Regions from separate parts of the Streptomyces sp. NPDC013157 genome, predicted to be linked through region 2. Evidence: riboswitches for the same ligand, from Rfam matches in the RefSeq annotation. Region 2 holds a riboswitch; each other region holds the start of a gene.
What was found. Region 2 has a riboswitch for cyclic di-AMP ahead of ACFY6U_RS31125 (M23 family metallopeptidase). Riboswitches for the same ligand answer to the same signal wherever they lie in the genome.

Region 1 (5,572 bases), on a different contig from region 2:
CCGGCCAGACCCGCGGCGGCCGCCTTGGACGCCTCGTCGGGTTTCAGCCAGCTGTACTTCAGGATCCCGGTGGAGGAGCCCAGCCGCTGCGAGCAGTAGGAGCAGTCCTCCGGGCACAGGCCCGACTTGAGGTTGACCAGGTAGTTGAGTTTCACGCGCCGGCCGAACCAGTGGCGGCGCACCTTGCCGGCCGCGGCCACCACATCGAGCACGTCGTCGTCGGAGGTCGCCAGTACGGCGAGCGCTTCCTCGCGGGTCGGCAGCTCGCGCCGAAGCCCCTTGTCCACCAGCGTGTTCAGCAGGTCCATGAGAGCCGATCCTGTACTACGAGGCTGCTCCGGGCCAAGGAGAGTTTGCACAACCCTGTCAGTTCGACGTGTGGGTATTGCCACACAGTGGGCGCCTGATGATCCCGCTAGGGTCTGTCCACTGCCTACAAATTCACCGGAGGGGCCATGGCGTTCGGCTGGATCGACGAACAGGCGGAACAGCGCCGCCGCGCCGGACTCGTACGGACCCTGCGCCCCCGCCCCGCCGACTCGCCGCTGCTGGACCTCGCGAGCAACGACTACCTGGGCCTCGCCCACCACCCGGAGGTCGCCGAGGGCGCGGCCGCGGCGGCCCGGACCTGGGGCGGTGGCTCGACCGGCTCCCGGCTGGTGACCGGCACGACGGAGCTCCACACCGAGCTGGAGCAGGAGCTGGCCGGATTCTGCGGGTTCGAGGCCGCCCTGGTCTTCTCCTCCGGCTATGCCGCGAACCTCGCCGCCGTCACCACGCTCGGCCCGCACGGCTCCCTGATCGTCTCCGACGCCCTCAACCACGCCTCCCTGATCGACGGCTGTCGGCTGGCCCGGGGGGCCACCCAGGTCGTCGGGCACGCCGACCCGGACGGCGTGCGCAAGGCCCTCGGGACGCACGAGGGCCCCGCCGTGGTCGTCTCCGACACGGTGTTCTCCGTGGACGGGGACGCGGCACCGCTGGCCGCACTGGCCGAGGCGTGCCGGGAGCACGGTGCCGGGCTGCTCGTCGACGACGCCCACGGGCTCGGGGTCCTCGGGGACGGCGGGCGGGGCGCGCCGGACGCGGCCGGGCTCTCCGGAGCCGAGGACGTGGTGGTCACGGCGACCCTGTCGAAGTCGCTGGGCAGTCAGGGCGGGGTCGTGCTGGGCCCGGCCCGGGTGATCGACCACCTCGTCAACGCGGCCCGGACCTTCATCTTCGACACCGGCCTGGCCCCCGCCGCGGCGGGGGCGGCCCTGGCGGCCCTGCGGCTGCTGCGCCGCGAGCCCGGACGTGCGGCCCGGGCCCGCGAGGTGGCCGCGGAACTGCACGCACGGCTGACCGCCGCGGGTCTGGAAGCGGTACGTCCGGACGCCGCGGTGGTCTCCGTGCGGGCCCCGTCCCCGGAGCAGGCCGTGCAGTGGGCGGCCGACTGCCGGACGGCAGGCCTGGCCGTGGGCTGTTTCCGTCCGCCGTCGGTGCCGGACGGCATCTCACGGCTCAGGCTGACCGCCCGTGCGGACCTCTCCGGGGCCGAGATCGAACGCGCTGTACATGTGATCGGCAAGACGCGACCATGAGTCGGCGTGACACGGCCGGGCCTGGCTCGCGAGCGGATACGGAGTCGGGGATGGATGGGGTACGAGTCTGATCCGTTTCGTTCGTGTCTGATCAGACTCTTCTGGGGCTGATCAGCCGGCGAACGCCGAAGTGAAACCCGCCCAGCTCTCGGGGGAGAAGAGCAGCGCGGGTCCGGCCGGAACCTTGGAGTCGCGCACGGCGAGCAGTCCGGCCGAGGGGCCGGAGCGCGGCCGTGCCGTCTCCACGCAGTTGTTCGCTCCGGTGCTGTAGCTGCTGCGCAGCCACCGCAGTCCGTGCAGATCAGCACTTGAAGGTACGTTCCGAGGCAGTGCAGTCATGGTGCCTCCTTACGCGCCGTCAGCTATTGCGGCGATGTAATCCAACGAGTCCTCGGGGGAAAGGGCGTGGATCCGGAGCGTGTCGAAGGCCTCCGTGTAGGCCTGGAGGTCTTCTTTCCGCTCCAGGTAGAGGCTACTCGTCAACTGGTCGATAACAACCACGTCCAGATCAGAAGTGCTCGGAAATGAGAAGATTACGAAAGGTCCGGTGATGCCGATATGCGCCCCGGCCGCGAACGGCAGCACCTGGAGCCGTACCTGGGGCAACCGGGCTGCCTCCACCAGCCGGGTCAACTGCCGCGTCATCACGCCCGGGCCACCCACCTCGCGCCGTAGCACCGCTTCGTCCAGCACCGCGTTCAGCTCCAGCGGCGGATCGTTGTGCAGCACGTCCTGCCTGGCCAGACGCACCTCCACCAGGGTGTCCAGGGCCTCGTCGTCGGGCCCGTCCATGGCCGCCCGGGTCACCGCACGCGCGTACTCGGGGGTCTGCAGCAACCCCGGCACGACCAGGGTCTCCAGCGTGCGCATCGCGCCTGCCTGCGACTCCAGGCTGATGAAATCGCGGTAGGCGGGCGGCAGGACCCCCCGATAGGCGTGCCACCAGTGGTGCCGTCCCGCCGTGTCCTCCGACCCCGCCAACACCAGCAGCAACTCGCGCAGTTGCCCCTCGACCACGCCGTAGGCGTCCAGGAGTAACCGCACATCGGCCGGTTTCACACCGCTGGCGCCGGTCTCGATCCGGCTCACTTTCGACTGATGCCAGCCCACCAGACGGGCGGCCTCACCGCTCGTGAGGCCGGCGCCGGTGCGCAGAGTGCGCAGTTCGGCGCCCAGTTTGCGGCGGCGCACCGCGGGACCGTTCTGCATGGGCTACTCCTTACTCCTTCCGAGCCGCCCAAATACGGTCTGAGGTCGCAGAGTTCACCGCTTCGAGCGACAGATATATGCATATCTTGGTGGATCGCTCCCCGTGACCGGCCCGGTAATGGCAGTCTGGCGAAGAAGCACCAGTCCGGGACCGTACTCGAACCATCCGCTCCGTGTCGGACTCCGGTCCCGAGGAAAGGGACGACGTCGCCATGGCAGACCACCTGGAAGCATCCGTCACTCTGCCGAGCGATCCCGCCTCGGTCTACGCCGCCCGCTCCTATGTGCTGGACACGCTCGCGGAGTGGGGGCTGCCGCCGGAGACGGAGACCGCGGACACCGTCCGCCTCATCGTCTCCGAACTCGCCACCAACGCCGTGCAGCACACCTTCGGGCAGTCACCCACCTTCACGGTGGACCTCGTGCTCGACCGGGACGAGCAGCTGCGCATCGGCGTCACGGACAGTCATCCGCGCTTCCCCAAGAGACTCCCCGCCGCGGTCCAGCAGGACAACGGGCGGGGCATGGTCATCATCCGCTGGCTGACCGCCGAGTGCGGCGGCAAGCTCCGGGTACGCCCCACCGGGGAGGGCGGCAAGACCGTCTCCATCGAACTGCCCTGGACGGTCCCGGCCGGCACCGCCACCGCGGCCGGCCAGCAGGAGCCGTAGCCCTGAGCTCCTGCCGGCCCGCTCACGGTGGGGTCAGCTGACCCGGCCGTACCAGACGCTGCGCGTCCAGATCTTCTGGAGCTTCACCACGTCCCCGGTCTTCGGGGCGTGCCAGATCTTTCCCTTCCCGGCGTAGATGCCGACGTGGTACACGCTGGAACCCGAGTGGAAGAAGACCAGGTCCCCGGCCTTGCGGTTGCCGGCCGAGATGTGACGGGTCTTGTTGTACTGCTGGGCCGCCGTTCGCGGCAGGGTCTTGCCCGCCTTCTTGAACGAGTACAGCGTCAGCCCGGAGCAGTCGAACCTGTTCGGTCCGGTGGCACCCCACCTGTAGGGCGCGCCCTTCTTCGAGGCGGCGACCTGAAGTGCCTTCGTCGCCATCGTGGCGGCCGAGGCATCGGAAGCGACGCCCGGGATCACGATCGAGCCGCCCACGGCGGCGATGGTCAGTGCCGAGGCCGTACCGGCCCGGGCCATCAGCGACGGAACACGATTGAGCGCAGTCATGCGCAACCCTTCGTCAGCCGCCTGTGAAGGATGACCTGTCGGATTCGGGCTGGCGAAGTTGCCCGGCCGTGTTGCCACGGCTTCACCCCAAGGGCTGCTCGGCCCGGTCATGGCGCGACCTTGCCGGCGACCCGTCGTGCTTGGGTCCTCCACTCCTGCCGATGCACTTCTGTCGACGGGTCAATCCGGGCGGCGGCAGGACTCGGCGTCCGCCCGGACCGCCCCGCCGCTGTGGCGGGGGCTTGTCGTCAGACAGGGATCTTCACTCACTCGTGTCCGAAAATCCCAACGGAATCGGGGATTTGTGGGGTTACTCACCACCCACCCGTTCGGGTGGACAGTCCTGTGTTCGATTCTCCGTCAACTGCCCTGCGTAGCCCCGGACCTGCGCGGAAGCCGCTCGCGGGCACCCCCGCGCAGGCAACTTGAGCGGTCCTCGCGGTCAGGTAAAACCACGCCACACTCCGCCGGACGGCGGTAACCCCTTTGGATCGTTTCGACTCCGGCCCACTCGCCGTGTCGACGCGTGGGGCCGGAGTCCGGCGGGTGTCACCGTACGCAGTCGGGCGGGAGTACGACGCGAGCGGTCCGGCGCTCGCCGTCGAGCACCCGCAACGCCCGTGCCAGCGTGTCCCCGTGAAGCTCCGTCTCGCCCCGCTGATGCATCAGGGCCAGCGCGTCACGCAGCTCGGACGCCGCGCGCACCAGCGCCTGCGCGGCGCGCAGCCCGCGGTAGGTGTCCTCGTTCTGCGCCGGATTGATCCGGCCCAGCCAATCCACCACGTCCAGGTAACGGTCGATCAGCTCGCCCTCGGCGCGGGTCAGCGCGGGCAGCGGAGGAAGCTCCGGCGGCAGCATCGGCGGCTCACCCCGCGTCCGGCAGGCCGAGCGAGGGACGGCGGGTGGGCATCACCCGGTCCACCAGCCCGTACGCCAGCGCTTGCGGTGCGTCCAGGACCAGGTCCCGCTCCAGATCCCGGTGCACCTGTTCCGCCGTGCGCCCGGTGTGCCGGACGAGCATCCGTTCGAGCATCGCCCGGACCCGGTCCAACTCCTCGGCCTGGATGGCCAGATCACTCGGCTGGCCCTGTACCGGTTCCGGCAGCGACGGCTGCTGGAGGACGATGCGCGCGCCGGGCAGCACGGACCGCTTGCCCGGCGTGCCGGCCGCCAGCAGTACGGCGGCCGACGCCCCGGCCTGCCCGAGGCAGACCGTCTCGACCTCGCAGGTCACGTACTGGACCGTGTCGTAGATCGCGGCCATCGCGCTGTAGGACCCGCCCGGGGAGTTGATGTACAGCGAGATGTCCCGCTCCGGAGCCGCGTACTCCAGGTACATGAGCTGCGCCATCACGTCGTTGGCCGAGACCTCGTCGACGGGCGTGCCGAGGAAGACGATCCGCTCCTCCAGCAGCTTCGAGTACGGATCCATGGTGCGATGCCCCGCGGTCGTGCGTTCCGTGAACTCGGGCAGGACATAGCGGGCGGACGGTCGGGTCATGGCGTACCCCTCCTCGTGACTGAGGCGGCCCGGAGCCGGCTCTCTGTTGAAAATGTACAGGACGTACAGATCATCGAGTGAGGATTCCGCTGTGGCCGAAC
Region 2 (5,572 bases):
CTCGAGCCAGTCGCTTCCCGCCCCGCGTCACGTGCACGACACCGGCCTCACGGTCGGACCGCTCGCGTGCCAGCCGGTCTTCCAGCACATGCAGGCGCCGGGTCTTTTGGAACCACTCCCGCTTTGTGCGGTAGCCGCCCGGCGCCCGCTTCGTGCCCTTCTCCCCGACCGGCTGGGACAGGCGGTGCGAGATCGTGCGCACCCCGGCCTCAAGGTTGTGGATGCGGGCGAGCTGGGCACGGCGCGCAAGGCCCCACTGGTCGTGGGTGGCCTTCGAGATACTCCCGGCCCAGCGGGAGGACGACTCCTCGGTCAGGGCCCGCTTGCGCTCCGCCCACTGGTCGCTGTCGTGATCGGTACCCGCCCGGCAACGGGCCTTGAGGTCGGCGCAAGCCAGCGAACCCAGGTGCGCGCCCACCAGCGGCAGCACCTCACGGTCCCGCTGGGACATGCCCTTGATGCTGGTACGGATCGCCACCCCGGACGGGCCCAGCGCAACGAACGGCGCCTCGATCGTGCGCAGTGCGGAGTCAGCCATGCTCGGCGGCCTCCAAAGCCTTGCGGGCGCGGTTCTTCGCCGACCGGCGACCGTACACACGGGCACAGAACGAGGTCAGCACCTCCACCATGTCGCGCACCAGGTCGTCTTCGACCTCGCCGTCATCAAGGACCACGAGGCGGCGCCCATGTGCGCACAGGGCGGCTTCGACAAGTTCGGTGTTCATCCGGCCCAGCCGGTCCTTGTGTTCGACCACCACGGTGGTCACATCCGGATCGGCCAGCAGCCGCTTGGCTTTGGGGCGGGCACCGTTCATACCGGATGCGATCTCCGCCTCCACGCGCACCACCCGGTGGCCGGCCTGCGCCGCCCACCGGGACAGCCGGGCGACCTGCCGTTCCAGGTCGGTCTTCTGGTCATGGGAGGAGACACGGGCATACAGGCCCAGCCCGCCGATCGCCTCGGGCACGGCGTTGACCCCAACATTCACGAGGATCGTGCGCGGGCCGACCCGCTGAGCCGGTACCGGCAGCGTCCCCTCACGGAACCAGCGATATGCGGTCTGCGGATGCACACCCTGCGTCTTCGCCCATTCCGTGAGATTCATGCTCTGACAACGACACTCACTCACACATGGTTACGCTCACTCACTCGACTTTGAAGAGCAGCAGTTGAAGACCCCCTGGGGGCGCTGGGGGTACCCCCGGCCGAAGGCTGGGGGGGAGGAACTGCGCGACCGGCCCACGACGGCGCTGTGCTCCGCGACGGGCCGGCGTTCCGACGGTGGGTACCGGCCTGCCCGGCCCCGCCGACTTCGACCGTCGTGGCCGAGCACCGTTGCGGCGGAAGGGTGGACCGGAGGAGCCGGGGGCAGGCGGCCGTCAGGCGGAAGCCGTCGTCAGCTTCGTCAGTTCCTCGTCCGTCAGGTTCAGGTCCGCCACGGCCAGCAGGGGCGGGAGTTGCTCCAGTGTGCGGGCCGAGGCGATCGGGGCCGTGATGGTGGGCTGGGCCGCCAGCCAGGCCAGGGCGACCGTGGGGATCGGGGCCTCGTGGGCCGCGGCGATCTCGTCCAGGGCCGCCAGGACCTTCTGGCCGCGCTCCGACTCGGCGTACTGGGCGGCTCGGCCGGCTCGCGCGCTGTCGACCGTCGTACCGGGGCGGTACTTGCCGGTGAGGAAGCCGGCGGCCAGCGAGAAGTAGGGGACGGCCGCGAGACCGGTGCGGGAGGCCAGGTCCTGGAGGGGGCCCTCGTAGGTGTCGCGGGAGACCAGGTTGTAGTGGGGCTGGAGGGCGACGTACCGGGCGAGGCCCTCGCGGTCGGAGAAGTCCAGGGACTCCTGGAGCCGCTCCGGCGTGATGTTGGACGCGGCGATGTGCCGGACCTTGCCCGCCCGCACCAGCTCGTCCAGCGCGCCGATGATCTCCTCGACCGGGATCTCGGGCTTGTCGAAGTGCGTGTAGTACAGATCGATGTGGTCGGTGCCGAGACGGCGCAGGGACGCGTCGGCGGCGGCCCTGATGTTGGCGGCGGACAGGCCCGGGTACTCGGGGTGCTGGCTGACCTTCGTCGCGATGACGACGTCGGCGCGGTTGCCGCGGGCCTTGACCCACTTGCCGATGATCGTCTCGGACTCGCCGCCCTTGTTGCCCTCGATCCACGCCGTGTACGAGTCGGCAGTGTCGACGAAGTTGCCGCCCGCGGCGGCGTACGCGTCGAGGACGGCGAAGGAGGTGGCCTCGTCGGCGGTCCAGCCGAAGACGTTGCCGCCGAGGGCGAGCGGGAAGACCTCCAGGTCGGAGGCGCCGAGCTTGCGGAGGGAAGGGGAAGCGGAAGAAGCACTCATGCCTGACTTCAACACGCGTCGCCCGGCACCCCATGCCGACGCAACACGAAGTTCTTGTAAAGGCGACCGCCGCCGCGAGGCGTGGCGGGCAGCCCGGCGGCCCTGACGCCGGGGGTTGTCGTCAGGGCCGCCGGGGGCCGGTCAGTGAGGTCCGGGTTCTGGCCGGAGCCAGGGTCAGGGGTTGAGGCCCTTGCCCCGCAGCCAGGTCATCGGGTCGATGGCGGTGGCCTGGCCGTTCGGGTGGACCTCCAGGTGGAGGTGCGGGCCGGTGACGTTTCCGGTGGCGCCCACGCGGCCGATGACGTCGCCGGTGGCGACCTTCTGGCCGGCCTTGACGCCGATCGAGGACTGGTGGCAGAACCACAGTTCGGTGCCGTCGTCGAGGGTGATGATCGTCCGGTAGCCGTAGGAGCCGGCCCAGCCCGCCTCGGTGACCGTGCCGCTGTGCACGGCCTTGATCAGCGTGCCGGTGGGCGCGGCGAAGTCGAGGCCGGTGTGGTAGCCGGAGGACCACATGGAGCCGGCCTGGCCGAAGGTGCCGGTGATCGTGTACGAGACGACGGGCAGCGTGTACTGCTTGGCCAGCGCGGCGAGGCGGGCCTGCTCGGCCTTCTCCTTCGCGGAGGCCTCGGCCTTCTCCTTGGCGTCGGCGGCCTTGGCGGCGGCCGCCTTCTCCGCCTTGGCCTCGGCTGCGGCGACCGCCTGGTCGGCGACGGCGACGGCCTTGGCGCTGGCCTTGGTGTCGAGCTGGTTCTGCTGCTGCGCGGCCTGGGCGATGATCCGGCTGCGCAGCGCCTCACCGGCGTCGGACGAGGAGGAGTCCGCGTCGGTGGCGGTCGTCGTGACGCTGCTGAGCGCGGTCCGGGTGGCCTGGTGGCCGCCGTCCTCGCCGAGCAGCGAGCTGACGGAGGACGGGAGGTCGGGCAGCGAGATGGAGACCGGCGGCTTGCCGGTGTTGGCGCTGGCCATGCCGCCCGCGCCGACGGCGGCTATGACGCCGACGCCGAGAACCGTGGAGCTGCGGGCGAGCCCGCCGCCCTTCTGCTTGGCGACCCGGTGCCGGCCGCGTACCGCGGAGAGGGACTCCTCGGTGGGGTTCCACTCCTCGAAAGGGCCCTCGTCGGTGCGGTAGCCGCCGTAGCCGAAGGTGTCGGGCTGACGCTGGCTGGGCACGAACGGGGCTGTCGGAGCAGGCGGGTTGGACGCCACGCGGGCGCACTCCTTTCCTTCCGCCGCCTACCGGGTTAGCTGACGGGTTCGGAGCGGGAAGGTCTCCTACGCGCGTATACCGGCCGTTTCGTACCCGGCGGTAGCCGTGCGATTCACCCCAAGGTGGTGGTTCCCCGGTTCCCTTGCGGGATTCGGCGCGTGCGCACGGAGCCGTCTCGGGTGACGGCTGGGACGACCGCGCTGCGTTATCGAACGTTAATAGACCCGGCTATCAGATTCCAAGCTGTTCGCCTTGATCATTAAGCTTTCAAAGCTTGGACTTACCTGCCACGACCGGTCAAAAACGGTCGAGTCGACGGTGCGCGTCGCTCACCTCAGGAGTCACACAGGTTTTGATGGTGACTCAGTTGTTATGCACAGGGCGGTCGTCCGGACACCGAACGTGACCGCGCCCCGCTCAGGGCCGTCTCAGGATCTGGATACGACTCAGGGCCGGAATCCTTGAATCTCGGATTCCGGCCCTGGGTTTCAGTAGCGGGGACAGGATTTGAACCTGCGACCTCTGGGTTATGAGCCCAGCGAGCTACCGAGCTGCTCCACCCCGCGTCGGTGACACCAGCATACGCCATCCGAAGAGGGGAAGTCACACGGGTTAAGTCTCACGAGGCCGACGGGGCTGCGGGGAGGTCCCTGACCGCGGGCAACCCCCACGCACCCGCACCCGCAAACCGCGCCCCGACCCGCTCAGCCGAGCAGATGCGCGTTGGGCGCCTTCGCCTCCCCCTCGTACTCCCCGAGCACCAGCACCTCCACCCCCGCCTCCCGCAGCGCGCCCGTCCCGTCGGCCGCCGCCACGAACGTGTCCGGTTCGCGCCACGCCGTCACCACCCGCCGTACCCCGGCCCGGAGGATCAGCTCGGCGCAGGGGTGCGGGCGGGAGGCGCGGTGGGTGCAGGGTTCGAGGCTGGTGTAGACCGTGGCCGCGGCCAGCCGGGGGTCGTCCGCGGGGATCTTCGCCAGGGCCGCCTCCTCCGCGTGGACCACGGGGTCGCCGGCCTCCCGGGAGTGGCCGCGGGCCAGCTCCGTGCCGTCGGCCGCGACGACGACCGCGCCCACGCTGAACGCGGTCCGGGAGGGCGGGCACTCGGCCGCCAGTCCGCAGGCGAGCCGCAGCCAGTGCCGGTCCGCGGCGGACACCGACCCGCCCGTGCCGGGGGCCGTGGGCTCGTAGCGCATGAGGACGACGTCCTCGATCCGGCGGGTCTCCAGGAGCCGCAGCCGCCCGGCCTGGTACCCGCCGGGACCGAACAACCGCGGCGCCTTCGGGTCGCCGACGAAGAGGGGGGCCAGGACCAGCTGGAGCTCGTCGGCCAGGCCCTGCTGGAGGAGCTGGGTGTGGACGGTGCCGCCGCCCTCGACCATCAGGCGCCGTACGCCCCGTACGTCGTGCAGGTGCTCCAGGAGCAGCCGCCAGTCGAGGTCGGCGCCGAGGGAGACGACGTCGGCGGCGATCCCGAGGGCGCGGGCCCGCCGTACCCCCTCGTCCGTCGTGTAGACGATCTTCTCGCCGCCGGTGTGCCAGAACTTCGCGTCCGGGTCGAGGTCGCCGGTCGCCGTGACCGTGACCTTGAGGGGGTACTCGGGCCGGCCGGCGGCGGTCCGGGCCGCGCGCCGCTCCGGGGAGTTGACCAGGAGCCGCGGGTTGTCCGCGCGGATGGTGCCGGCGCCGATCAGGATGGCGTCGACGGAGGCCCGTACCTCGTCGACGCGGTCGAAGTCGGCGGGGGAGGAGAGCAGGAGCCGGTCGGGGCCGGTGTCGTCGAGGAAGCCGTCGAGGGAGACGGCGGCGGACAGCAGGACGTAGGGGTACGGCATCGGACGCGCTCACTCTCGGCGGGCGGACTGGCGGGCAGGCTGACCGGACCGGCCGGATGGCTGACGGGGTCGGCCCGGCTGCCCTGACACGGACACTTGGTTAAAGTTTGAAACAAACCTACACTGGAGCCATGACGACTCGCTGGCTCACTCCGAAGGAGCAGCGCGCCTGGCGCGCCTACAT
Region 3 (5,572 bases), on a different contig from region 2:
GGAGAACATCGACCTGCCCGCCCTCCTCGCCTACCGTCGCAGCGGCTACACGACGCCGCACGCACCGAAGCGGCCGAGCGGGACCGAGTTGGCCTGGCTGGCGGGTGACGACCCGATGCCGTTCGTCACGATGCTCGCCCGCTTCGTGCGTCCGGGCGCGAAGCACCTCTACCAGCTGTGGCGCACCAACCGCCGCGGCTCCAGCAACGCCACGAAGTAGGCACCACGTTCCTGGGGGGAGGGACTTCGTGATCGAACCGGTAGCAGTCATCGGTGCGTGGCCCTTCGGCCTGTCCACCGCCGCTCATCTGCGGGCGCGCGGCATCCCGGTCCGGGTCTTCGGCGACCCCATGGTCAGCTGGCGCGACCACATGCCGGCCGGGATGATCCTGAAGTCCTCCCCGGCCGCCTCCAACCTGGACTGCCCGCAGCACGGGCACACCCTCGCCGACTACTGCGACGCCGCGGGCGTCCGCCGACTGGTGACCGACGAGGACGTCATCCCGGTGGAGACCTTCATCGGCTACGGCGAGTGGTTCCAGCAGAAACTGGTGCCCCGACTGGAGCGGGTCCGGGTGGTCTCCGTGGACCGGCACAAGGTGGACCGGCACAAGGCGGACCGGCACAACGCGCAAGGCTCGGCGGGTTTCGAACTGAAGCTGGACTCCGGGGAGTCGTTCACGGCCCGTGCGGTCGTCGTCGCCACCGGCCTGTCCGGGCTCGCCCGCCTCCCCGCCGAGCTCGCCGAGGCGGGCGCCGACGGACCCGCGGGACCGGTCTCGCACAGCTCCCAGCACCACGACCTGACCCGTTTCTCCGGCAAGGACCTGATCGTCGTCGGTGCCGGGCAGTCCGCGCTGGAGACGGCGGCCCTCGCCGCCGAGGCAGGCGCCCAGGTGCGGGTGGTCTCGCGAGGGCGAGGCAAGGTCGCCTTCGGCGCCCCGCCCTGGGACCAGCCGAAGCTGCGCCCCGAGTCGCCGTTCGGCCGTGCCTGGTCCCTCTGGGCCCTGAGCTACTACCCGCACCCCTACCGCTACCTCCCGGCGCAGGCCCGCCACTACCTGGTCCGCCGGGTGCTCGGCCCGCTCGGCGCCTGGTGGCTGCGCGACCGCTTCGAGGGCAAGGTCGAGGTCCGCGAGGTCGCCGCCGTGACCGGCGCCGAGACCTCCGCAGGCGCCCCGGTCCTCACCGTCCGCACCCACGACGGCGGCACCGACCGCCTCACCGCCGACCACGTCATAGCCGCCACCGGCTATCGCGTGGACACCGCCGCGATGGCCTTCCTCGGCCCCGGGCTGCGCACTCGTGTCGCCGTCACGCGCGGCGCCCCGAGACTCGGCGCCGGATACGTCTCCTCCGTACCCGGCCTCTACTTCACGGGCCTCCCGGCGGCCGCGTCGTACGGTCCTGTGATGCGGTTCGTGTGCGGTACGGAGTTCGCCTCTCCGCGCCTGGCCAGGCACCTGGCTGCGGCCCACGTCTGACACCCCGGGGCCGAACCGTCACCCGGCGCCCGCGAGGTACAGCCCCAACAGCCCCTGCACGCTGTCCAGTTGCACGGCATCGCCGTCTCCGTCGAACCAGAGTCCGAGCCATGGGACCTCTTCGACGTACAGCGCACCGCCGGCCGGGCCCCGGGGCAGCTGCCGGGCATCTCGGAAAACATCACGCCCGCTACTGACAGCGGCCCCATCACGGATACGGCGGGCGCCACTTGAGGCCGAAACGCACGGTGAGTCCCCGGGCCGTGCTGTCCGTATTCTCTGATCATGGTCGCACCCTCCCCGTACTCACTGATCGCCACCGACCTGGACGGCACGCTGCTGCGCGGCGACGACACCCTCTCGGAACGGTCGCTCGCCGCCCTCGGGCGGGCCGGCCGGGCCGGAGCTCAGCACCTCGTGGTGACCGGTCGCCCGGCCCCGAGAGCGCGCCCGCTCCTCGACGACCTCGGCTGCACGGGACTCGCGGTCTGCGGCCAGGGCGCGCAGGTGTACGACGCCGGCGCGAACCGGCTGCTGTGGTCGGTCTCCCTTGACCGGGAGCTGGCGGAGACCGCACTCGGCAAGATCGAGGCCGAGGTCGGCCAGGTGTACGCGGCGGTCGACCAGGACGGCGTGGACGGGCTCACGCTCATCGAGCCGGGCTATCTGATGCCCCATCCCACGCTGCCCGCGCTGCGCGTCGCCCGGCGCGACGACCTGTGGTGCGCGCCCATCAGCAAGGTGCTGTTGCGCCACCACACCCTGACCGACGACGAACTGGCGACGACCGCCCGCTCGGTGGTCGGGTCGCTGGCGACGGTCACGATGTCGGGGCCGGGGACCGTCGAACTCCAGCCGTGCGGGGTGACCAAGGCGACCGGGCTCGCGCTGGCCGCCGACCGTCTGGCGCTGAGCCCCGGGCAGGCCATCGCCTTCGGCGACATGCCCAATGACATCCCGATGTTCGAGTGGGCGGCCTACGGGGTGGCGATGGCCAACGCCCACCCCGAACTCAGGGCGGTGGCCGACGAGATCACCACGTCGAACGAGGACGACGGCATCGCCGTCGTCCTCGAAAGACTCTTCGGGTGACGCGGAACGTCGATCAGTACGCGCCGTGGACGTTGTCGATCGAGCCGTACCGCGCGGCGGCGTAGTTGCAGGCGGCGGTGATGTTCGCGACCGGGTCGTAGATGTCGAACGACGTGCCGTCCACGTGGTACGCCTTGAACGTCGGGTCGATCACCTGGAGCAGGCCCTTGGACGGGATGCCCTTGGCCGCGTTGGAGTCCCAGAGGTTGATGGCCCGCGGGTTGCCGGAGGACTCCCGCATCAGGTTGCGGTATATGCCGTTGTAGGTGCCCGGGATGTGCTTCTCCGCCATGATCGCGAGCGACTCGCGGATCCAGCCGTCGAGGTTGTTCGGGTACCCGGCGAGGGTCGTCGAGGCCGTCGTGGTGGAGCCGGCGGCGGACGCGGTCGTGGCCCCGATGAGCGGGAGGGCGAGGACGGCGGCGCCGGTGCCGACGACGGCGAGCGTGCGGACGATGCGGTTACGGCGGGGACGGCGGTGCTGAACGGCAGCAGGCATGGCGAAGTTCCTCTCCGTCGCCTGCGAGGTGAGCTGTCGGGTTCGGGCTCGGGGAGTGCCCGGCCACATCGCCCGAAGGCGATGAGGCTTCACCCCTAGCCGTTCCGGAACGACGTCTGTTCTCTGACGTCGGCCGTCCGGTCCGGCGACTTACCTGGGTCTCCCGCTCCTGCCGTGCGAATGAACTCGTCGATGGGTCACTACGGGCGGCGGCAGGATTCGGCGTCCGCCCGGCGAGCCGGAACGTATGCGAGAGCACATGTCCGAAACAAGAGGCTGATTCACACAACGTGCTGATTGACCTTGATCTGTGCCGTATGGGGCACTTGATCCTTTGCTGCAGCCAACCCTCAACTGGCCCACGGGAAAAGGAAAGGAAGGGTCGCCCCGCAGGTCGTACAAGCCTTGCGGCATTCGGGCCCGCGTGACCTACTTCACGAATTCGCAATAACGGCAAAGCGGACATGATGGATTCATGGAATCCGCCTTTTTCATGGTTCAACAGAAAACTTCACCACTTGCATTCCCGTGGAATGCCCCCCGCGGGGGCGCTTCCGACGGCCCCGATGTGAGCATTTTCGGCGAGTAGTCCGAATTGTCGGATTAGATATATTTCCGGCATGCTCTCCGTCAACCCCTCCGTCAACTTCGGAAGCCACGGCTGTGTGCGCGTGTCGTCGGGCATGCCCAACGGGGAGGTTGAGGCGGATGCTTGACGGGGCCCGGCATCGAGCGTCGTTGCATGCGCGCGTGATTCTCGTCACGTTGAGACAGGGGAGGCGCGGAACCGGTAATCCCCGGTGCGCGTGTCCAACGCGAGGGCGGAACCTCCCCTGTGGTGTGCGTCGTTGTCATGGCGGCGGCCCCGGGCGAGGCTCGAACGTGTCGACGCTCCGTGAGCCGACGGGGTGAGGTGCGGGCGCCACGCGCGCGCAGGGATGCCGTTCTGCCGGCCGAGGGAATGACGGTCAAGGAAATGCGGAGCGAGAGGACGTGGGTCAACGGAACGCGGAGCTCGACGTGCGGGGTCTCGCGGAGGAGAGCAGACGGGCGTGGACGGGGGCGAGGTGTCGCCGTCCGTGCATGGTGTGCCCCTGCGGGCATGGGTGGGCGGTGGAAGGGGTACGCCCGGGCAGGTGACGTCGGCCGGGGAGGTGTGGCGGTTTCCGGGCGGCGGTCATCCGGAGGGTTCGCCGCCGGACGGGCCCTCGGGTGCCTCGCCGGATCCGGACCCGGCGCGGAGCCCGGTGCGGGACACGGCCTGGGCCTCGGTTCGGGACAACTGCCCGCACTTCCTGTTAAGTCAGCGGATGTCGGGTCGTATCGGCTGATCAAAAACATAACGGTCGTGATCCGATAGCGCCCGGGGTGTAACCGTGGGCGCTATCGGTGATCGAAACCTGACCGGATACGCTGACTTGAGTGATGGCAGCGACCTATCGACAAACCGTGTAATCGCCAGTAGACACCAGCAGACAGGAGACCCCTCGTGACCGTCGTCGGGCCGTTCGGGCTGAGCGTGCGGGACCAGGCTCTGGAAGCCGCTGTCCAGGCCGGATTGACGGCTGTCGAGGAAGGCTTGCTAGACGCCACCAAGAGCGAGGTCCCGTTCATCACGGAGGCCGCGCAGCACCTCGTGCGGGCCGGGGGGAAGCGGTTCCGCCCGCTGCTGGTCATGCTCGCCGCGCAGTTCGGCGACCCGTACGCCCCCGGTGTCGTGCCGTCGGCCGTCGTCGTCGAGCTCACCCACCTGGCCACGCTGTACCACGACGACGTCATGGACGAGGCCGCCGTGCGCCGCGGTGTCGACAGCGCCAACACCCGCTGGGGCAATTCGCTGGCCGTCCTCACCGGCGACTTCCTCTTCGCCCGCGCCTCCCAGATCCTCGCCGACCTCGGTCCCGAGGCGGTCCGGGTCCAGGCCCTCGCGTTCGAGCGCCTGGTGACCGGTCAGATCCTGGAGACGGCAGGCCCGTCGGACGGCCGTGACCCGGTCGAGCACTACCTCGACGTGCTCAGCGGCAAGACCGGCTCGCTGGTCGCGGTCTCCTGCCGCTTCGGCGCGATGCTGTCCGGCGCCGACGAGACGGTCGTCGACGTTCTCACCCAGTACGGTGAGCGGCTCGGCGTCGCCTTCCAGCTCGCCGACGACGTGCTGGACATCGCCTCCGACTCCCACGAGTCGGGGAAGACCCCGGGGACGGACCTCCGCGAAGGCGTGCCCACGCTTCCGGTGCTGCGGCTGCGGGAGCGGGCGGCCCGACTGGGGCTGGCCGAGGACATCGCCCTGTGCGAGCTGCTGGACTCCGACCTCACGGACGACGCGCGGCACGCGGAGGCCCTGGCGGCGCTGCGGGCGCACCCGGCGCTGGAGCAGGCCCGCCGGGACGCGGTTCGGTACGCGGAGGAGGCGCGGGCCGCGCTGGGTCCGCTGCCGGAATGCGACCCGAAGGTGGCACTGGTGGAGCTGTGCGACGCGGTGGTGCACCGAGCCGGC
Region 4 (5,572 bases), on a different contig from region 2:
CATCAGTGCCGGGACGCTGTCCTCGGCGAGCGCGTGCAGCACGCGCGAGTGCTCGTCGGTGCGGTCCTTGACGATGGTGCGGTACGAGCTGACCATCCGGGCCGCGGCCCTGCCGTCGCCCAGGAGCCCGCGCAGCTGGTCGATCTCCCCCTCGCGGACCATCTTCCAGAAGTCCGCGCCGTGCGCCGGGTCGGTCAGCGGCAGGTTCAGGTTCCGCACGCCGGGCAGCTCGACGTCCGGGCCCTCCAGCTTCTGGTCGGCCGCGTTGCGGAAGTCGAAGATCGTGTGCAGGCCGAGCGAGGCGAGGAACTCCGCGTCCTGCTCCGTCGCGTGCGCCAGATGGCCGCTGCGGAACAGCACGCCCGGCCGCACCCGGCGCCCGTCCACGGTCGGCAGGCCACCCACGTCACGGAAGTTGCGCACGCCGGCGAGCTCGGGCTCGGTCGACGGGACCTGCTGCGTCACGGGGGGCTCCTCCCGGTCGGCCCCGTCGGCGCTGCTCGTCGACGGGCACTGGACCGACCATACGACATCGGTTTCCACGGGCAATGAGTTGTCCACAGGCGTCGTCTCGGCGGCCCGTGGCCCTTGCTTCCGGAGCCCGCGGCCCTTGATGATGTTGGGGCTTGAGCGGATCTGTTGGCACCTGTGTGAGGTTTCTCGATGGTGGACATCGCCGAAAATGGTCGTACCTGGCTCCTGTCGGGCCCCGCCAGCAGCTACGCGCTGCATCTGACGGAGTCCGACGAACTGCTCCACCTGCACTGGGGGCCGAGGATCCGGCTCGCCGACGCCGAGGAGCTCGGCACCCGGGGGCTGCCCGGCTACTGGCCCTTCGAGTCCCCGCTGGACGGCCGCGAGGAGTATCCCGTCGAGGGCGGCCCCCGCTTCGTCCGCCCCGCCCTGTCCGTGCGGACCGAGGAGCGCCGGGGCACCGAGTGGGCCTTCGACTCCTACGAGGTCGAGGAGGACGAGCTCCGGCTGCGCTTCACTGACGACGGCATCGTCATCACCCTGCACTACCGGATGCGCGGCGACGTCGTCGAGCGCTGGGTGACCGTCGACAACGAGGGGCACACGCGCGTGGAGCTGCTGCGCGCCGACCCCGCCACCTGGACGCTCCCCGACCGTGAGGGCTGGCGGCTCTCCCAGCTGCACGGCCGCTGGGCCGCGGAGTCCCGGCTCACCAGCACCCCGCTCACCTACGGCGAGAAGGTCATCGGCAGCCGCCGCGGCCACACCGGCCACCAGCACCTGCCCTGGGTCGCCCTCGACACCGACGCCACCGAGGAGCGCGGCGAGGTCTGGGGCTGCGCCCTCGGCTGGTCCGGCTCCTGGCGGATCGCGGTCGCTCAGCTCCCGGACGCGCGCGTGCAGATCACCGGCGGCGCCGGCTACGACGACTCGGGCCTGCTGATGTTGGCCGAGGGCGAGTCGTACACCAGCCCCGTCTTCGCGGGCCTGTGGACCGACGGCGGTTTCGGCGGGGCGAGCCGCGCCTGGCACGCCTACCAGCGGGCGTACATCATCCCGGACGCCGATCAGGACCGGCCGGTGCTGTTCAACTCCTGGGAGGCCACCACCTTCGACATCTCCGAGGAGCAGCAGGCCACCCTCGCCCGCCGGGCCGCCGCGATCGGCGTCGAGCTGTTCGTGGTGGACGACGGCTGGTTCGGCGCCCGCACCAGCGACCGCGCCGGGCTCGGCGACTGGACGCCCAACCCGGACCGCTTCCCGAAGGGTCTCAAGCCGCTCGCCGACTACGTGCACGCCCTCGGCATGCAGTTCGGCATCTGGGTCGAGCCCGAGATGGTCAACCCGGACAGCGACCTGTACCGGGCACACCCCGACTGGGTGCAGTACCAGCCGGGACGGAAGCGGACGGAACTCCGCAACCAGCTCGTCCTCAACCTCGCCCGCGAGGACGTCCAGGAGTACCTGTGGGAGCAGCTCGACGCCCTGCTGTCCAGCGCTCCGATCGACTACGTCAAGTGGGACTTCAACCGCTGCTTCACGGACGCGGGCTGGCCCGGCGAGCCCTACCCGCAGCGCCTGTGGGTCGACCACGTGCGCGGGCTGTACGCCCTGCTCGACCGGATCCGGGCGGCCCACCCGAACGTGGCCATCGAGTCGTGCTCCGGCGGCGGCGGGCGGATCGACCTCGGGATCATGAGCCGTACCGACGAGGTGTGGACCTCCGACAACACCGACCCGCTGGACCGGCTCGCCATCCAGCACGGCTTCAGCCAGATCCACCCCGCCCGGGTGATGTCGGCCTGGGTCACCGACAGCCCGAACCACCAGCTCAACGGCCGGGTCAGCAGCCTGCGTTTCCGGTTCGTCAGCTCCATGGCCGGTGCGCTCGGCATCGGCGGCGACCTCTCGCAGTGGACCGAGGAGGAGCTCGCCGAGGCCGGCCGCTGGGTGGAGCTCTACAAGGAGATCCGGCCCCAGGTGCAGCGCGGCGATCAGTTCCGGCTGCGGCCGCCGGCCGGCGGGCTCAGCGCGGTGCAGTACACGCTCGGCGACGAGACCGTCGTCCTCGCCTGGCTGCAGGCCCAGAGCTACGGCGAGCCGGCGCCGGCGCTGAGGCTGCAGGGGCTCGATCCGACAGCGTCATACGAATGCCGCGAAACGGGCGAAGTGCACCGGGGTGCCGTCCTGTTGCACCACGGGCTGCGCACCGGACTGAAGGGCGACCTGGATGCGGCAGTCATCCGGCTTCGCCGGATCTGACACGTATACCCGAATTGGCGTCTTCATTACAACTCGGCGTGTAATAAGGGGACGTGGCATGACGTGCGTGAGGAGCGTCATATTCGTGACCGTCCGTCGCGCGTCATGCTCACGTAATCCTGGTGTTCCGTAAGCGGATTGGAAAAGCGAACAGACCGGAATTCACGGAGGGTGACCGGGATTTCCGGTAACGGATCAAGTGAAACCCGGACGGCCGGAAACCGGATGCTTGTCCACGTCCGTCCTACTCGTTTACGTTCGCCACACATCCGGTCGGAACGCCGAATCCTGCCGCCGCCCGGAGTCCCCACACACACTCACCCGTGCCCGGCAGGAGCGGGGGACCCACCAGGTAAGACCGCCTGTTCCGGTTCCCGGGACGGCTAGGGGTGCAGCCACGCTTTCCGCCGTGGCCGGGCAGCTCCAGCCCGAACCCGACAGCTCACCTCGCAGGCGCAGGAGAGGAATGCGCCATGCCCGCGAAGGGTAAGCACCGCCGCCCCAAGTCCCAGCGTTTCACCCGCTCGATGGCCGTCGCCGGAACCGGTGGCGCCGCGCTGGCTCTGCCGCTCATGGGGGCCACCGGCGCCCACGCGGCCACTACGCAGTCCGTTTCCGAAAAGGCCACCCAGACGCTTCCCGTGATCGGGAAGACCGCGGTGAAGGAGGCGCCCGCGGGGAATTCCGGCGCCGCGCATTTCGCGCACCGCATCTACACGGTGGTGCCCGGTGACTATCTCTCGAAGATTGCCCGCGAGCAGAACGTCCGCGGCGGCTGGCACCGGCTCTACGCCGACAACCGGCAGGCGGTCGGCGACAACCCCTCGCTGATCCACCCCGGACTCAAGCTGACCCTCGGTGGCCGGCACGCCACGACGACGGACTCCGGCTCCCGTCCGCAGACGCAGTCGAACCCGCAGTCGTCTTCCCCCTCCTCGTCCTCGGCCTCCTCCTCGTCCTCGGCCTCCTCCGCGGACGGCTCCGACGGTTCGGTCGCGACCACCTCCGGCTTCAACCTCCCGGTCGCCGCCGGCGCCGTCGGCACCGGTTACCACGTGGCCGGCAGCATGTGGTCCAGCGGCTACCACACGGGCGTCGACTTCGTCGTCCCGACCGGCACCCCCGTCAAGGCCGTCGGCGCGGGCACGGTCGTCACGGCCGGCTGGGGCGGCGCCTACGGCAACCAGGTCGTCATCCGGCTCGCCGACGGCTACTACGCGCAGTACGGCCACCTCTCCGCCCTCTCCGTCTCGGTCGGCCAGACCGTGACCGCGGGCCAGCAGGTCGGTCTCTCCGGCGCGACCGGCAACGTGACCGGCCCGCACCTGCACTTCGAGATCCGCACCACCCCCGACTACGGCTCGGACGTGGACCCGGTCGCCTATCTCCGCTCCAAGGGTGTCGCCGTCGGCTGACCCGGGGCCCCGCGACCGACGCTTCAACGTCGGTGTTCAGGGCCTTATTCCAAGGTTGGCAAAGTATTTAAAGGTGTCTTATCTCACCGAGCGTCAACCCCTTATTACGGTCGCGTAGGTCACAACCGAAGGTGAATCATGGTCCGACGTGGGAGACGATTCGAAGAATGACAATGCATCAGTGATCGGGTCGTACGCGGCGGTGGGGGACAGCTTCACCGAGGGCGTGGGAGACCCCGGCCCCGACGGGGCGTTCGTCGGCTGGGCCGACCGGTTCGCGGTACTGCTGTCCGACCGGCGGCCCGAGGGCGACTTCGGTTACACCAACCTCGCCGTGCGCGGGAAACTGCTCGACCAGATCGTGGCGGACCAGGTGCCGCAGGCCCTGGAACTCGCCCCGGACCTGGTCTCCTTCTGTGCGGGCGGCAACGACATCATCCGCCCCGGCACCGACCCCGACGAGGTGGCCGAGCGGTTCGAGCGGGCCGTGGCCCGGCTGACCGAGGCCGTCGGTACGGTGCTGGTGACCACCGGCTTCGACACCCGGGGCGTGCCCGTCCTCAAGCACATGCGCGGCAAGATCGCCACGTACAACGGACATGTCCGGGCCATCGCCGACCGGTACGGCTGCCCCGTCCTGGACCTGTGGTCCCTGAAGACCATTCAGGACCGGCGGGCCTGGGACGACGACCGGCTGCACCTCTCTCCCGAGGGGCACACACGCGTGGCGCTGCGTGCGGGCCAGGTGCTCGGCGTCGAGGTGCCGGCCGACCCGGACCAGCCGTGGCCCCCGCTGCCGCCCCGCGGCACCCTGGAGGTCCGCCGCGACGACGTGCACTGGGCCCGCGAGTACCTCGTCCCCTGGATCGGGCGCCGGCTGCGCGGGGAGTCGTCCGGCGACCACGTGACGGCCAAGGGAGCGCTCTCCCCGGACGACATCAAGATGCGGATCGCATCCGTGGCCTGAGGCGGAACCGGCGGGTAAGGGGTGGCCGCATTGCGGGCCGCCCCTTACTGCTGCCCGGGCAGCCCCAGTTCGCGCGCCAGCGCCTCGTCGGCCCACTCCTGGGCTCTGGACCGGGCCACGGCACCGGGATACGACGTCAGCTGGACGGCGAGCCCGTCGAGCAGCGCGGTCAGCCGCAGCGCCGCAGCCGGGGGGTCGGGGCACCCGAACTCGCCCGCGGCCACCCCCTCGGCGATGACCTCGGCGATCGCCGCCTTCCACTGCTGGTCCAGGCCCTTGGTGACGTCCCGCAGCGCGGGCTCGCGCAACGCCACCGCCCAGCCCTCGATCCACAGCCGCCAGCCCTTGGCCTGCCCGGTCGGCGCGTACCAGCGCACCGCGGCCCGCAGCCGGCGCAGCGCCGACGTACGGCGGCCCAGCAGCTTGCGCAGATGCGCCAGGTCGTCCTCGGCGG

Region 1: it holds a riboswitch for cyclic di-AMP, as region 2 does, so the genes downstream of both, ACFY6U_RS42600 (C40 family peptidase) here and ACFY6U_RS31125 (M23 family metallopeptidase) in region 2, are expected to answer to the same signal.
Region 3: it holds a riboswitch for cyclic di-AMP, as region 2 does, so the genes downstream of both, ACFY6U_RS30325 (transglycosylase SLT domain-containing protein) here and ACFY6U_RS31125 (M23 family metallopeptidase) in region 2, are expected to answer to the same signal.
Region 4: it holds a riboswitch for cyclic di-AMP, as region 2 does, so the genes downstream of both, ACFY6U_RS11380 (peptidoglycan DD-metalloendopeptidase family protein) here and ACFY6U_RS31125 (M23 family metallopeptidase) in region 2, are expected to answer to the same signal.

What each region holds. Positions count from the first base shown of each region.
Region 1 covers NZ_JBIBAK010000020.1:3,917-9,488, reverse strand. The annotation lists gene bioB (biotin synthase BioB) at 1-308, opposite strand, end outside; gene ACFY6U_RS42620 (8-amino-7-oxononanoate synthase) at 456-1,583, shown strand; gene ACFY6U_RS42615 (DUF397 domain-containing protein) at 1,695-1,922, opposite strand; gene ACFY6U_RS42610 (helix-turn-helix transcriptional regulator) at 1,932-2,792, opposite strand; gene ACFY6U_RS42605 (ATP-binding protein) at 3,005-3,463, shown strand; gene ACFY6U_RS42600 (C40 family peptidase) at 3,497-3,970, opposite strand; cyclic di-AMP (ydaO/yuaA leader) riboswitch at 3,974-4,158, opposite strand; gene ACFY6U_RS42595 (hypothetical protein) at 4,520-4,828, opposite strand; gene ACFY6U_RS42590 (ATP-dependent Clp protease proteolytic subunit) at 4,836-5,471, opposite strand.
Region 2 covers NZ_JBIBAK010000012.1:21,993-27,564, forward strand. The annotation lists gene ACFY6U_RS31110 (IS200/IS605 family accessory protein TnpB-related protein) at 1-538, opposite strand, end outside; gene ACFY6U_RS31115 (IS607 family transposase) at 531-1,106, opposite strand; gene ACFY6U_RS31120 (aldo/keto reductase) at 1,381-2,343, opposite strand; gene ACFY6U_RS31125 (M23 family metallopeptidase) at 2,518-3,552, opposite strand; cyclic di-AMP (ydaO/yuaA leader) riboswitch at 3,560-3,720, opposite strand; tRNA gene ACFY6U_RS31130 (tRNA-Met) at 4,046-4,119, opposite strand; gene ACFY6U_RS31135 (dihydrofolate reductase family protein) at 4,258-5,388, opposite strand; gene ACFY6U_RS31140 (MarR family winged helix-turn-helix transcriptional regulator) at 5,520-5,572, shown strand, end outside.
Region 3 covers NZ_JBIBAK010000011.1:209,165-214,736, forward strand. The annotation lists gene ACFY6U_RS30310 (ATP-grasp domain-containing protein) at 1-220, shown strand, start outside; gene ACFY6U_RS30315 (FAD-dependent oxidoreductase) at 249-1,484, shown strand; gene ACFY6U_RS30320 (HAD family hydrolase) at 1,770-2,576, shown strand; gene ACFY6U_RS30325 (transglycosylase SLT domain-containing protein) at 2,590-3,075, opposite strand; cyclic di-AMP (ydaO/yuaA leader) riboswitch at 3,081-3,277, opposite strand; gene ACFY6U_RS30330 (polyprenyl synthetase family protein) at 4,565-5,572, shown strand, end outside.
Region 4 covers NZ_JBIBAK010000003.1:269,857-275,428, reverse strand. The annotation lists gene ACFY6U_RS11390 (tyrosine-protein phosphatase) at 1-465, opposite strand, end outside; gene ACFY6U_RS11385 (alpha-galactosidase) at 664-2,736, shown strand; cyclic di-AMP (ydaO/yuaA leader) riboswitch at 3,045-3,205, shown strand; gene ACFY6U_RS11380 (peptidoglycan DD-metalloendopeptidase family protein) at 3,210-4,151, shown strand; gene ACFY6U_RS11375 (SGNH/GDSL hydrolase family protein) at 4,333-5,118, shown strand; gene ACFY6U_RS11370 (TetR/AcrR family transcriptional regulator) at 5,163-5,572, opposite strand, start outside.